DNA from 3 places in the Mesorhizobium sp. DCY119 genome. Region 2 is predicted to be linked to each of the others. Evidence: predicted binding sites of a transcription regulator. Region 2 holds the regulator's gene; each other region holds the start of a gene.

Region 1 (5,148 bases), 2.0 Mb from region 2:
CCGGCCGGACCAGGCTTCAGCAGCGACGGCACGAAGACATGGTAGGCGCCGAAGCGCACGCCGAGACGGCGCAGGCCGGCGCGGCCTTCCTGATCGAGCGTCTTGATGTCGTCGGCGATATCGCGGCGGTTGATCAGCCCGAAATTCTCGACGAGCTGGAAGGCGATGCCGCGCGCGATGCCGGAAAGCTGCTCGGCGTTCTTCAGATCGAGCAGCGGCTTGAGCAGCGTATCGATCTGGAAATTGACGAAGCGTTCGGCGCGCACGGCGACCTTGTCGCGTGCCGGGCCGGTCAGTTGCTCGTCGGCAAGCAGGATGACGCGCGGGCGCAGCGCGTCGTCGGTCGACACCAGCGTGCCGATCGGCGCACCGATCCAGCGCAGCGTGCCGTCGGAACCAAGCGCGAGATCGCCATTGGCGCAGGCCGAGAAGCGATCCGCGCGCGTTTCGAACTCGACGCCGAGCGCCTTTTGCGCTGCCGCCTTGATGGCCTTGCCATCCTCACCGGCCGCGCTCTGGTCGGCGGTGAAACGGAACCCCTGCAATTCCCCGACATGGTGGCCTTCGACGAGGACCGTTCCGGTTGGGCTTATTTCGGCTTCAAGCATTGTATTTTCTCTAAGGCGGCGCATGAGGACGGAAGTCCTGCGGTCTACGAAGCGTTTCGTCAACCGTTCATGCAGCGCATCCGACAATCTGTCTTCGATTTCCCGCGTCTTTTCCTGCCAATGTGCCGGATCGGCAAGCCAGCCAGGCCGATTGGAAACATAGGTCCACGTCCGTATTTGGGCGATGCGGTGCGAAAGCGTGTCGATATCGCCCTCGGTCGAGTCGGCGCGGCGCACCTGTTCGGCCATGTAATTTTCGTCGACATGGCCGCGATCGGCGATATCGACGAAGATCGAGGAAATGAGGTCGGCATGCTGCGCCGGCGCGATGCGGCGATAGTCCGGCAGCGCGCAGACCTCCCACAGCAACGCGACGCGGTCGCGGCTTGTCGCCAGCGCGCGGATGTCGGCATCCTTCGACAATTGCTCCAGCGCCTGCGCATCGACTGCCGGCAAGGCGCGCGTCAGCCCTTCGACGGGCGCTGTCGTCTCGATCGAGCGCTTGAGTGCATCAAGGCTCGAAAAATCGAACTGCGACGTGCGCCACTGCAGCACCTTCACCGGGTCGAACTCATGCCCTTCGATCTTCTCGATCAGCTCGTCTGAAAGCGGATCGACCTGGCCGGTGACGCCGAAAGTGCCGTCGCGCAGATGCCGCCCGGCACGGCCGGCGATCTGGCCAAGCTCGGCAGCGGTAAGATCGCGAAACTGGAAACCGTCGAATTTGCGGTTCTGGGCGAAGGCGACATGGTCGACATCGAGATTGAGGCCCATGCCGATAGCGTCGGTTGCAATGAGGTAATCGACGTCGCCGGACTGGTAGAGCGCCACCTGCGCATTGCGGGTGCGCGGCGAGAGCGCTCCGAGCACGACGGCAGCACCGCCACGCTGGCGCCGGATCAGTTCGGCGATCGCATAAACCTCGTCGGCCGAGAAGGCGACGATGGCCGAGCGCCGGGGAAGACGCGTCAGCTTTTTGGAACCGGCATAGGCGAGATGCGACAGGCGCGGCCGGGTGACCACCGAAACGCCCCGCAGCAGCCGCTCCAGAATGCCACGCATGGTGGCAGCGCCCAGCAGCAGCGTCTCCTGCCGGCCCCTGAGATGCAGGATACGGTCGGTGAAGATGTGGCCGCGCTCGAGATCGCCGGCAAGCTGCACCTCGTCTATGGCGACGAAGGCGGCATTGGTCTCGCGCGGCATCGCCTCGACTGTGCAGACCGAATATTTGGCGCCGGGCGGCAGGATCTTTTCCTCGCCGGTGACGAGCGCCACCTTGGCAGCACCGACCTTGTCGCAGACGCGGCCATAGACCTCGCGCGCTAGCAACCGCAGCGGCAGGCCGATGATGCCGCTTTCATGCGCCACCATGCGCTCGATCGCCAGATGCGTCTTGCCGGTGTTGGTCGGCCCGAGCACGGCCGTCACGTCGCGGCCGGAAAGCACGAGCGGGTCATTCTGTTTGGGATGAATGTTCATCGGCGGCGGTGGCGGCCTTTCTGGCGCGGTTTGTCGCGAAAGACCCGACTGGCCGGCTATCGCGGCAATTTCCGGGCAAGCACGTTCGTTTCGACAGATAGGCACTTGGGCGCGGAAACGAAAGCCTGAATTTTCGCGAAAATTAAGAGGTGGAACGAGTCTGGAACGAATCGGCTACGAATCGCTGACTCCAGCAGATTCAGCTTTTGTTCACCCCCACATGTAGCCTGAGTCACGGCGAATCTCACCACATGCTGAATCGCTGAAATTCGACAGGCTCGGGATTCGTCCCTCGGCATTAACCTTTTGCCGGCTGGATGGTGCCAGAAACGTTTAACAGATTGAATTTATTATATTTTATAGAATTTCACATCGAGAACATCCGACCTCGCGTGTCCCGAAATTAACGTTCCGGCCAAACACGGAACGAATCGGCGACGAATCACTGATTTAGCTGGATTCACGGTTTGTTCGACGCAACATGTGGGACTTGACAGCGATTCAGCATCCACATGCAGGAACGCGTATTCACCCGACTACGCCTTTTTCGCTACTGTTGTTAACCTTTACCCGGCGCACCACTTGCCCGGCCGAAGGCGCGGCTCGTGCATTAAGGCTTTCGTAAAGATGCTTAAGCGGAAATGACCATGGAGCGTCCCGCGGCGAGCATTTCCGTTAACGTTCCGCTCAAAGGAAGAACGAAGCAGCGACGAATCGCTGATGGCGGTCGTTTCCCGGTTTGTTCACCACAGCATATGGTGAGGCTTGTCCGGCGAGGCACAATTATCCCCTGCCGGCGTCGCTCCGGCATGCCGACCGGGCGGCGGGAATTAACCAAAATGCCCCGTTCCGGCACAGCTTTGCAAACGCAAAGGCTGCCCCAACGTAAATAGCTGTGACAATCGTTGAAGTGGCAGGCCCCACCGCATGTCTCGCCATTGCGTTGTGCCCGATTTCGTGAATCTTCTAGGTCATTGGTACTAGGAGGGTATTACCATGTCCAAACGTCTCTTCGCCGAGTTCCTCGGTACTTTCTGGCTCGTCTTCGGCGGTTGCGGCAGCGCCGTTCTTGCCGCCGCTTTCCCCCAATTCGGTATTGGTTTTCTTGGCGTTGCGTTTGCGTTCGGCCTGACGGTCCTCACCATGGCTTATGCCGTGGGCGGGATTTCCGGCGGCCACTTCAATCCGGCCGTATCCGTCGGCCTCACCGTGGCCGGGCGTCTTCCGGCCAAGGATCTCGTCCCCTATGTCATCGCCCAGGTCATCGGCGCCATCGTCGCCTCGGCGATCCTGTACTTCATCGCCAGCGGCAAGGCGGATTTCTCGCTTTCCGGCGGCTTCGCATCGAACGGCTATGGCGAGCATTCGCCGGGCGGCTATTCGATGGGTGCAGCCCTTGTCATCGAAATCGTGCTGACCTTCATGTTCCTGATGATCATCCTCGGCGTCACGACGAAACGCGTTCCGGCAGGTTTTGCGCCGATCGCCATCGGCCTGGCGCTGACCCTGATCCACCTGATCTCGATCCCGGTGACCAACACCTCGGTCAACCCGGCGCGCTCCACCGGTCCGGCGCTGTTCGTCGGCGGCTGGGCGCTGCAGCAGCTCTGGCTGTTCTGGGTCGCCCCGATCGTCGGCGCCATCCTCGCCGGCATCGCCCACAAGTCGCTGTTCGGCGACGAGTGATTTTTGCGGCAGATCAAACGGAAACGGCGCCCTCGGGCGCCGTTTTCTTTTTTGCCAACATCAACGGTCGTCAGCCATGCCTCTGGCGACGTGGCAGCACCCAACCTCACACAAAATACTGCCCGCCATTGGCGGTAATCGTCGAGCCGGTGATGAAGCCGGCATCGTCGGATGACAGGAACACCACGCAGCGCGCGATCTCGACGGCCTCGCCGAGCCGGCCGACCGGGATCTGCGCGATGATGGACTCGCGCACCTTTTCCGGCACCGCCATGACCATGTCTGTCGCGATATAGCCGGGGCAGATGGCGTTGACGGTGATGCCAGCGCGCGCGCCTTCCTGCGCCAGCGCCTTGGTGAAGCCGATATCGCCGGCCTTGGCCGCCGAATAATTCGCCTGCGCGAACTGGCCCTTCTGGCCGTTGATCGAGGAAATGGTGATGACGCGGCCGAACTTGCGCTCGCGCATGCCGTTCCACAGCGGATGCGTCATGTTAAAGACGCCGTTGAGATTGGTTTCCATGACCTCGCGCCACTGGTCGCGCGTCATCTTGTGGAAAGGTGCGTCGCGGGTGATGCCGGCATTGTTGACCAGAACATCGACCGGCCCGAGATCGGCCTCGACCTGTTTTATCCCGGCCTCGCAGGCGTCGTAGTCGGCGACCGACCATTTGTAGGTCTTGATGCCGGTGTCGGCGGTGAATTTCTGCGCCGCTTCGTCATTGCCGGCATAATTGGCGGCAACCTTGTAGCCCGCATTCTTCAGCGCAACGGCGATCGCCGCCCCGATGCCACGCGATCCCCCGGTGACGAGTGCTGTTCTGGTCATGAAGTGCTCCTCCTCTTATTTTTTATGGGAGTAGGGGAATAGGGGAGTAAGGCAGTAGGGGAAGCAAGGAGTGGCATTCACTCTGAGGCTAATCGCTTACTGTTTACTTCCACCTACTCCCCTACTGCCCTATTCTCTTATTCCCCTAGATTCCTAAATCGCCTCAACACACATCGCCACGCCCATGCCGCCGCCGATGCACAGCGTGGCGAGGCCCTTCTTGGCGCCGCGGCGCTTCATTTCGAAGACCAGCGTGTTGAAGATACGCGCGCCCGATGCTCCGATCGGGTGGCCGATGGCAATCGCCCCGCCATTGACGTTGACGATGGCCGGATCCCAGCCGAGACCCTTGTTGACCGCGCAGGCCTGAGCCGCAAAAGCCTCGTTGGCCTCGACGAGATCGAGATCGCCGACCGACCAGCCGGCCTTCTCCAGCGCCTTCTTCGATGCCGGGATCGGCCCCGTGCCCATTATGGATGGGTCGACGCCGGCGGTCGCCCAGGAAACGATGCGGGCAAGCGGGGTGATACCGCGCCTCTCGGCTTC
Region 2 (5,148 bases):
TGGCGACGGCAAATTCGCGGATCGCAGCCTCTGTCGTGGCCGCATTCCAGTCATTCACATTTTTGAGAGCGTCCAGCGCGCCACGCAAGGTCGTGCGCGGTTTTTCGCCGAGCAGAACGGCAGCTTTCTCGTCCATCGCAAGCGGGCGCGCGGCAAACAGGAATGCCGCACCGTCAGCGAGCTCGACCAATGTCTTGGCGCGCTCTTTCAGGCCGGGCAGTGCTGCCAGAAGCTGCTTCTTGCGGTCTTCGTTCAGCCCCTCGGAAATCGCCGCGCCATTCTCAAGGTAAGGCAGCGTCGCAATGAAGATGTCGAGCAGATCTGCGTCGTCCATCTTGCGCATATGGAGGCCGTTCAGCGCCTCCAGTTTCTGGAAGTCGAAGCGCGCCGCACCCTTGTTGACGTCATCGATGTCGAACCACCGGATCATGTCGTCGAGCGACATCACCTCATCGTCGCCATGGCTCCAGCCGAGGCGGACGAGATAGTTGCGCAACGCCGCCGGCAGGTAGCCCATGGCGCGGTAAGCCTCGACGCCGAGCGCGCCGTGGCGTTTCGAAAGCTTGGCGCCGTCCGCGCCGTGGATCAGCGGGATATGCGCCATGACAGGCACATCCCAGCCCATGGCGTTGTAGATGACCGTCTGGCGCGCAGCGTTGGTCAGGTGGTCGTCGCCGCGGATGATATGGGTGACGCCCATATCGTGGTCGTCGACCACGACTGCGTGCATGTAGGTAGGGTTGCCGTCCGAGCGGAGGATGATGAAATCGTCGAGATCCTTGTTGGGAAAGCGAACATCGCCCTGCACGCGGTCGCGCACGATCGTCTCGCCTTCGGCAGGCGCCTTGATGCGGATCGCACCCTTCACCCCGGCCGGTGCCTCGGAAGGATCGCGGTCGCGCCAGCGGCCGTCGTAGCGCGGCGGGCGGCCCTCGGCGCGGGCCTTTTCGCGCATTTCCGTAAGCTCCTCGGGCGAGGCGTAGCAATAATAGGCTTTGCCGGCGCGCACCAGTTCCTCCGCTACCTCGCGGTGGCGCGGCGCGCGCTCGAACTGCGATACCGGCTCGCCTTCCCAGTGCAGACCGAGCCAGGCAAGGCCGTCCAGGATAGCTGCGGTCGCCGCATCCGTGGAACGCTCGCGGTCGGTATCTTCGATGCGCAGCAGCATCGTGCCGCCGGTGTGGCGCGCATAGAGCCAGTTGAACAGGGCCGTGCGGGCGCCGCCGATATGCAAATAGCCGGTGGGCGAGGGGGCGAAGCGGGTAATGACTGTGTCGGACATAGGATTTCCAGAAGGCAGGGACGGGCCGGCGAGAGCCGAAGATGGCACGCATGGCAATTTGGTAGCGTTCATGTAGCATGGCTGGTCAGGGGTGCAAGGGGCAGGGGCAAGCCGAGAACGGCGCGAGGTGCGCGCGCGCCGGCCAGGCCCCGAATTGGGGAAACCTGGATGGCGCGCGAGACATCCACAGGCGAGGTGAGCGAGCGGGCGCAATTTGCCTATCCGCTCGACGCGCCGCTTGTTTCGCCTCCCTCGCGATTACCATCAGCCGAACCGGCTCCGACACCGCTGGCACCTTGGAAATCTCGACCGCCGCTTCTGCCGGCAGCCTGGCGCAAGAAGCTTCAGGTTGTCCCGTCGCGCGCACGCGCCACGCGCTCCTTCGCGTCGGCAATCGTCCTGGAACTTGAGCGCGGCACGCCGTTTCTTCTCGTTCCGGTGTTTCTGGCGCTCGGTGCCATCATCTATTACGGGCTCGAGGCTGAGCCGGATTTCCTGCCGATGTTTGGTGGCAGCGCCGTCCTGTCAGCTTTGCTTTTGCTGCTGCCTTCGCATCAACAGTTGTTCCGTTTTGCGGCGGTGGGGGTGTTGATCTGCGTCGTCGGCCGAACGAATTCACCATCGAAAACTGGAAGCGGGCGCTGTTGTCGGAATATCTGATCAAGCCGGTCGATACGATCAATGATGCCGGCAAGAAAAGGTCGAGCCGGGCTGGGCGCCGTAATTCACCAACCGACGCGTCCTTCGATGATTCCGCGGAAATTGAAGCGGCCGACCTTGCATCAAGCGATACGGCCGTTTCGTCGGGACAATCTCGCGAAAAGCCGGTGAACTCGCTCGCTGCTGGTTTCGATTGCCATAACGGTCTGTGTCTGGCGACGCACAGATCGGGCGCAATCATCGCTCACGCTGCCGATTGGCGTTCCGCGCGACGCGCGTGCGACTATGCCAGCCTCATCGTGATCGACGACGCGACTGCCGAGGATGTCTGCGAAGACGCCGTCCCGCTGGTTGTCACCAAGCGCGAACTGGCCAAGTTCGGCAGCGCCGCCGTCTATCTCTATGGCGACATTTCGGATCGTCGTGCCGAAATTCGTTTCGCGCTGACACAACCATACCGCCCCTGGCATACACAACGAGCATTTTCTCGAGAGGCGAGAGGACTGCCGCCTTATCAGCGGAGAGAAAGTAAGCCGGCGAACAATCAGTTAAAAAAGTCGAGATACTCAAATTCGCGAAGCGCCAAACCATAGTCAGGCGCTGCCGCGTGTCGTCAATAACGCCGGATCAATCCCACCAGCTTGCCCTGGACCTTCACACGGTCAGGTCCGAAAATCCGCGTTTCATAGGCTGGATTGGCGGCTTCCAGCGCAATGGAAGCGCCCTTGCGGCGGAAGCGCTTGAGCGTGGCTTCCTCTTCATCTACCAGCGCAACGACGATTTCGCCGGGGTTTGCCGTATTGGCATTGCGGATGATCACCGTGTCGCCGTCAAAAATACCGGCCTCGATCATCGAATCGCCTTTGACTTCAAGCGCATAGTGCTCGCCGCCCATGATCATCTCCGGCGGCACGGAGATTGAATGCGTCTTGTGCTGGATGGCTTCGATCGGCACACCGGCAGCGATCCGGCCCATTACGGGGATCGAAACGGCGGAGCCGACATCATCATTCCCGGCTACAGGGCCGCGCGCAGGTTCCGGGGGGCGTCGACCTAGGCTGCCCTCGATGACGCTCGGCGAGAATTTCGCGCGCTGCGGTGCCAGCCCGGGGGCCATGGAGTCGGGCAGGCGGAGAACTTCGAGTGCGCGAGCGCGATTCGGTAGCCGGCGAATGAACCCGCGCTCTTCAAGAGCAGTGATCAACCTGTGGATGCCGGATTTCGATGCCAGATCGAGCGCTTCCTTCATTTCATCGAAGGAAGGCGGGATTCCCGCTTCTTTCATCCTCTCGTGGATGAACATTAGAAGCTCGTGTTGCTTGCGCGTCAGCATGGCCACCCCCGAAGAATCAAACCAAAAACAAAACCAGAACAAACACTATCTGTTCCATTTGTGTTCTGCAACCGTTTAAATTTTAATGAATATCTTAAGGTACTGGAAACAATACGCGAACGCGCCGATATTGGAACCAGTCGATCGGATATGTGCCGATCGATAGGCCTGACCTAGCGAATCCTCAGGACGGTGCATGGCGCACCAGCCTCGGCCGCCGGCGCAAAAGGTTCGCGGATGATCAACGCATTGGCCTCGGTGAATGTCCTCAGCATTGAGGAATCCTGGATCTCGAACGGCGTCGCTACGAGCCCGGCATCGTCGTCTCGAAGAACGGCGCGCACATAATCCTGGCGCAGATCGTTGGCCTGCATTGCTGCGCCGAGGAAAGCCTCATGGATATCAGACACATGGTGCCGCCCGCCAAGTCGCGACAGCAGCGGCTTCAGGAACAGATGCGAGCAGACAAGACTCGCCACCGGATTTCCGGGCAAGCCGATGCAGCGGGTGTGCCCGAGTCGGCCGAACATCAGCGGCTTGCCGGGCCGCATAGCGATCTTCCAGAAATCGAGCTTTACGCCTTCGCTGGTCAAAACGTCGTGGATGAAGTCGTGATCGCCGACGGATGCGCCGCCCAGAGTCACGATCACGTCTGCGCCGGCCTCCATGGCTCGCTTGATCAGCGCCGCGATGGCCTCCTTGCGATCGGGCGCGATGCCGAGGTCGAGCACCCTTGCGCCAACCGATTCGGCGATCGCTGCCACGCCGAAGCTGTTCGAGGCGATGATCTGGTCGGGGCCTGGTTCGCTGCCCGGCGGCAAAAGCTCGTCGCCGGTGGCGATGATCGCCAGCAGCGGCTTTTTCACGACGGGAAGGCGAGGGTGGTTGGCCGAGGCTGCAAGCGAAAGCGCACCCGCGTCCAGGACCCTGCCTTTGTCCAGCAGCAGGTCGCCTGTGGAAAAATCGAGGCCCCGGCGCCTTATGTGGCGACCGGCATCCACCGTTTCGGTGACCTCTACGGTTCTGCCATCGAGCTTTCGGGTGTTCTCCTGAATGACGATGGTATCGACACCATCCGGCATCGGCGCTCCCGTGAAGATGCGGACGGCCTGACCCGGCTCTACTTTGCCGGCAAAGCGCCGCCCAGCCGGAGCTTCGCCGATAACGTGCAGCGTTGCCGGGACATTGGCGACGTCAGCACTGCGCACCGCATATCCATCCATGGCCGATGCGTCGAACGGCGGTTGCGTGCGCAGCGCTCGTACAGGTTCGGCCAGCACGCGCTCGGCAGCCTCGGCCAACGCTACGGATTCCGCGTTGCCGGGACCGGCGCCATCTAGCAGTCGCTGTAGGGCCTCGGCGACCGGAAGGAGTGCCATCTATGCGTCCACCCGGTAGTCGCCGGATTTGCCGCCGGTCTTCTGGACCAGCCTGATGCCGGAAATGACCATGCCGCGATCGACGGCCTTGGCCATGTCGTAGATGGTCAGGCAGGCGACGGAAGCCGCCGTCAGCGCTTCCATTTCGACACCGGTCTTGCCGGTGACGCGGGCAAGTGCGGTCACGCGCAGGCCGGGCAGGGAATCGTCAGCTTCGATGTCGACCGAAACCTTGGTTAGGAGCAGCGGGTGGCAGAGCGGGATCAGCTCATGTGCCCGCTTGGCCGCCATGATGCCGGCGATGCGGGCGGTGCCGAGCACATCGCCCTTCTTGGCATTGCCATCCCGGATCAGTTTCAGCGTTTCGGGCAACATGGTGACGAAGCCCTCGGCGATCGCCGTGCGCTCTGTTTCAGCTTTTTCGCCGACATCGACCATATGCGCCTGGCCTTCGACGCCGAGATGGGTGAGGGCGGGTTTGCCGCTCATGGCCT
Region 3 (5,148 bases), 140 kb from region 2:
AGCGTTTCCAGCTTGTCGCGCACGCCCGGCACGGCGGCAAAGAACTCGACCCCTTCCTCGACCGTCATTTCCAGCACGTCGGCGATCGACTTGCCCTTGAAGGTGACGTCCAGCGTCTCGCGATTGTAGCGCTTGCCGTGGCAGACGTCGCAGGTGACGTAGACGTCGGGCAGGAAGTGCATCTCGATCTTAATGACGCCGTCGCCCTGGCAGGCTTCGCAGCGGCCGCCCTTGACGTTGAAGGAGAAACGGCCGGGCGCATAGCCGCGCGCCTTGGCTTCCGGCAGGCCGGCAAACCAGTCGCGGATCGGCGTGAAGGCGCCGGTATAGGTCGCCGGGTTCGACCGCGGCGTGCGCCCGATCGGCGACTGGTCGATGTCGATGACCTTGTCGAGGAATTCCAGCCCCTCGATGCGGTCATGATCGGCCGGATGCTCGCGCGAACCCATGATGCGGCGCGAGGCGGCCTTGAACAGAGTCTCGATCAGGAAGGTCGACTTGCCGCCGCCCGAAACGCCGGTGACGGCGGTGAAGGTGCCGAGCGGGATTTCGGCGGTGACGTTCTTCAGATTGTTGCCGCGCGCGCCGACGATTTTTATGCGCCGGCCCTTCTTCATCTCGCGACGATGCCGCGGCATGGAGATTTCGAGCTCGCCGGTGAGATATTTGCCGGTGATCGAATTGGGGTTGGCCATGACTTCGGCCGGCGTGCCTTCGGCAATGACATTGCCGCCATGGATGCCGGCGGCAGGGCCGATATCGACGACATAATCGGCGGTCAGGATGGCGTCCTCGTCATGCTCGACGACGATGACCGTGTTGCCGAGGTCGCGCAGGTGCTTGAGCGTGTCGAGCAGGCGGGCATTGTCACGCTGGTGCAGGCCGATAGACGGCTCGTCGAGCACATAGAGCACGCCGGTGAGGCCCGAGCCGATCTGCGAGGCCAGGCGAATGCGCTGGCTTTCGCCGCCCGACAGCGTGCCCGAATTTCGTGCCATGGTCAGATAATCGAGGCCGACATCGTTGAGGAAGCGCAGGCGCTCGCGGATTTCCTTGAGGATGCGCACCGCGATTTCGTTCTGCTTGTCGTTGAGCGAGGCCGGAAGGTCCTCGAACCAGCCATTGGCCTTGCGGATCGACAGCGCCGTGACCTCGCCGATGTGCTTGCCGGCGATCTTCACCGCCAACGCTTCAGGCTTCAGGCGAAAGCCGTTGCAGGTCGGGCAGGGCGTGGCCGACATGAAGCGCTCGATCTCCTCGCGCATCCAGGCCGATTCCGTTTCCTTCCAGCGGCGCTCAAGGTTCGGGATGACGCCTTCAAAGGTTTTCGTCGTCTTGTAGGAGCGAAGCCCATCGTCATATGTGAAGGCGATTTCGCGCTCGCCGGTGCCGCGCAGGATCGCTTCCTGCGCTTCAGCCGTCAGGTCCTTGAACTTGTCGCCGAGCTTGAAGCCATAGACTTTGCCGAGCGCTTCCAGCGTCTGCGAATAATAGGGCGAGGTCGATTTAGCCCATGGGCTGACGGCGCCGTCGCGCAGCGAGACATTGTCGTCGGGCACGATCAGACTGGCGTCGATGGCGCGCTGGTTGCCCAGGCCGTCGCAGGCCTGGCAGGCGCCGAACGGATTGTTGAAGGAGAAAAGCCGCGGCTCGATCTCCGGAATGGTGAAGCCGGAAACCGGGCAGGCGAATTTTTCGGAGAACAGGATGCGCTCATGCGTCTCGTTCTTCGACTTGTTGACGGAATCCTCGCCGGTCTGGCTGGCGTCCAGCGGTTTGTCGGCGAATTCGGCGACGGCCAGCCCATCGGCGAGCTTCAGCGCCGTCTCGATGGAATCTGCCAGGCGCGTTGCCAGATCGCCGCGCACGACGACGCGGTCGACCACGACATCGATGTCGTGCTTGTACTTCTTGTCCAGTGCCGGAACATCGGCGATCTCGTAGAAGACGCCATCGACCTTGACGCGCTGAAAACCCTTCTTCAGCAGCTCGGCCAGTTCCTTGCGGTACTCGCCCTTACGGCCGCGCACCATCGGCGCCATGATGAACAGGCGCGTGCCTTCTTCCAGCGCCAGCACGCGGTCGACCATTTGCGAAACCGTCTGGCTCTCGATTGGCAGACCCGTCGCCGGCGAATAGGGAACGCCGACGCGCGCGAACAGCAGACGCATATAGTCGTAGATTTCGGTGACGGTTCCGACCGTCGAGCGCGGATTGCGCGAGGTCGTCTTCTGCTCGATCGAGATAGCTGGAGACAGACCGTCGATCTGGTCGACATCCGGCTTCTGCATCATCTCGAGGAACTGACGCGCATAGGCCGAAAGGCTCTCGACATAGCGGCGCTGGCCCTCGGCATAGATCGTGTCGAACGCCAGCGACGACTTGCCCGAGCCTGAGAGGCCGGTCATGACGATCAACGAATCCCGGGGAAGGTCGAGATCGATGTTTTTCAGATTGTGTTCGCGCGCACCGCGAATGGAAAGATATTTATGATCGGCCATGCCGGTCCGCCGCCTCAATTCAAGAAAACTGTTGGATTGGCCCGTCTGTCCGGCCATCCCGTCATGTAGGTATTTTTGCCGCTCTGTCGAGGGACGCCCAACCCTCTCCGTCAGCAGGGTTTAGCCGCCTTTGCCCGCGGGGAGCAAGCGAAAAGAACAAAGGCCGAACACGCTCCTGACATATTGTGCATAAGCCATATGGCTTTGTTACAGGCCGATCACATTTTTGCCGGCAAGGCTTCGCGCGGTTGACGCCGAAAAATCGAAGGAGCAGACTTCCTATGTCATCTGGAGCCGAGCATCCTTCGATGTTCTTCGCAGCCGGTAGGCGGTTTGCGAGACGCCGCAAACCAGCGAATAAGCGCTTTGGAAGACTTTGGAGAAACTGACAGAGGAGCGAGGTATGACCCCACCTGACAGTCCCAAATGGCTCTGCAAATGCGCGGAGCCGCGCCAGGCATAAGTGCCCGGGCTTGCCCGGCAGACTGTGACCTGCCGTCCCCAAAAAAGAAAATCAGAGACCACTAGTCGGATCGTTGGCTGAAGCCGCGTAGCATCCGAAAGCAAAGCCGGTAAAACACTCCCGGCAGTTGGCAAAAATGTCATCAAAGCCTCGACCGCTCTTGAATGAGCGGCGAGGCTGTTTTCATGATCCCGACAGACATCCCGTCGAAAACGCAGTTTGACGCCACAATAACAAATCTCCGCCGCCGTGCCGCCTCACGGCTAACCGCGATTTGCCGCAATCGCTGAGGAAATGGCGCTCGCCAATGCCGACGTCCTTTTTCATCAAGACGAGGCATCGCCCGGTTTCGCGAGGCCTTGAGTATGACGGTGTTTGGGAAGCGGTCAGTGCCTGTGCGGGCGGGTGCCTGGATTGCGGCGGCTCTCGCACTGCCTCTGTTGGCGCTTGGTGCATTCCTTTGCGATCTGCAGCTTTCCGGAAATTTCCATACGGTCGTGCCCGGCGAACTCTATCGCGCAGCGCAGCCGACGCCGCGCCAGCTGCAAGAATACGCCGATAAATACGGCGTAAAGTCCGTCATCAACCTTAGGGGGCCGCATGATGGGTTCGCATGGTACGAAGCGGAGAAGGCGGAAAATGCGAAGCTCGGGATCAAGCAGATCGATTTTCGCGTCAGTTCGATCACCGAGATGGACAGCAAGGAGATCGCCAGGCTTGTTGCGATAATGCGCCAGGCGAGGAAACCGCTGCTCGTTCATTGTCAGTCGGGCGCTGATCGCAGCGGATTGGTTTCGGCGCTCTATCTGGCCGCGGTCAGCGGTGTAGATATCAAAGAGGCGGCGCGCCAGCTTTCAATCAGGTACGGGCATTTTTCGATGCCTTTCAGCCGTACCTACGCCATGGACCTGACTTTGGAGGCATTTGGTGCCGCATCCGCTCAACCCAGCAGCTAAGTTTCGATAATTGCGGCTTTCGGTTGAAAAAGACGTGAAATCGGATGGCGGCGCTTGAAATACGGTGAATTGCTGTATAGAACAAAATGAGAACAAACAACTTGTGGACAGAGCCTGAATTTCATCCCCGTTGTGGCCGGGATGGTGTCTATGGGCTAAGGTGTACCGGCAAATTTGCCGATTTTGTTAGGATAAGCGCGGAGCGGTGTCATGGCGGGTAGCGTCAATAAAGTCATTCTGGTTGGTAATCTCGGCGCGGATCCGGAAATCAGGCGGTTGAACTCGGGTGAGCCGGTCGTCAACATTCGTGTCGCCACCTCCGAAAGCTGGCGCGACAAGAATTCCGGCGAGCGCAAGGAAAAGACCGAGTGGCACAATATCGTCATCTTCAATGACAACCTCGCCAAGGTCGCCGAGCAGTATCTGAAGAAGGGCATGAAGGTCTATGTCGAGGGTCAGTTGCAGACCCGCAAATGGACGGACCAGACCGGCAATGAGCGCTACACGACCGAAATCGTGCTGCAGAAGTTCCGCGGCGAATTGCAGATGCTCGACGCGCGCGGGCAGGGCGGCGACGGCGGGCAGGTGAGCTATGGCGGCGGCGGTGGCCGTGGATCGGATTTCGGCCAGTCCGGCCCGAACGATGATTTCAACCGTGGCGGTGGCGGCGGTGGTGGAAACCGAGGCGGCGGTGGCGGTGGTTCGTCACGCGATCTCGACGACGAAATCCCGTTCTGAGTGACTTTTTCGCGGGGGCGTTCAACGCTCCCGCGAACCCGTTTTCTGTCTAGAAAGACTTTGCCGATAGTCTTTACGGCTGCCTTTGAAATCGATCAGCCTGCCGCCACCATTGCCTTGATGCCATCGGCAACGAACTGGACGGCCAGTGCCGCCAGGATGACGCCGAGAAGTCGCGTCAGGATCGAACGGCCGGTCTGGCCAAGCAGGCCGTCGATGCGCTCCGCCAGGATGAAAACGAGGTAGGTGAGGGCAAGGCACAGGAAGATGATGCCGACCAGTGCTGCCTGCGCGGCCCACCCCGGAAATGAGCCTGACAGCAGCACCGTCGCCGAGATGGCGCCTGGCCCCGCGATCAGCGGGATCGCCAGCGGAAATGCCGCAATGTTGTGGATGTGATCCTTGGTGATCGCTACGTCCGAAATCTTCTCCTTGCGGTCCTGCCGTTTCTCGAAAACCATCTCGAAGGCAATGAAAAACAACAGGAAAC

The links. The regulator LexA, encoded in region 2, represses DNA repair genes until DNA is damaged. The targets are predictions, from matches to a motif close to TGTTCNNNNTGTGTTCNG.
Region 1: DZG07_RS04500 (helicase-related protein) is a predicted target of LexA. The motif match lies at 2,238-2,255, and genes of this name have one in related genera.
Region 3: uvrA (excinuclease ABC subunit UvrA) is a predicted target of LexA. The motif match lies at 2,654-2,671, and genes of this name have one in related genera.

The regions. Positions count from the first base shown of each region.
Region 1 covers NZ_CP031834.1:943,130-948,277, reverse strand. The annotation lists gene DZG07_RS04500 (helicase-related protein) at 1-2,087, opposite strand, end outside; gene aqpZ (aquaporin Z) at 3,084-3,773, shown strand; gene phbB (acetoacetyl-CoA reductase) at 3,880-4,602, opposite strand; gene DZG07_RS04485 (acetyl-CoA C-acetyltransferase) at 4,756-5,148, opposite strand, start outside.
Region 2 covers NZ_CP031834.1:2,962,756-2,967,903, reverse strand. The annotation lists gene gltX (glutamate--tRNA ligase) at 1-1,282, opposite strand, end outside; gene DZG07_RS14445 (hypothetical protein) at 1,478-1,942, shown strand; gene DZG07_RS14440 (hypothetical protein) at 1,927-2,535, shown strand; gene lexA (transcriptional repressor LexA) at 2,556-3,275, opposite strand; gene glp (gephyrin-like molybdotransferase Glp) at 3,449-4,654, opposite strand; gene moaC (cyclic pyranopterin monophosphate synthase MoaC) at 4,655-5,143, opposite strand; gene trpC (indole-3-glycerol phosphate synthase TrpC) at 5,147-5,148, opposite strand, start outside.
Region 3 covers NZ_CP031834.1:2,818,318-2,823,465, forward strand. The annotation lists gene uvrA (excinuclease ABC subunit UvrA) at 1-2,501, opposite strand, end outside; gene DZG07_RS13755 (dual specificity protein phosphatase family protein) at 3,330-3,920, shown strand; gene ssb (single-stranded DNA-binding protein) at 4,131-4,658, shown strand; gene DZG07_RS13765 (MarC family protein) at 4,754-5,148, opposite strand, start outside.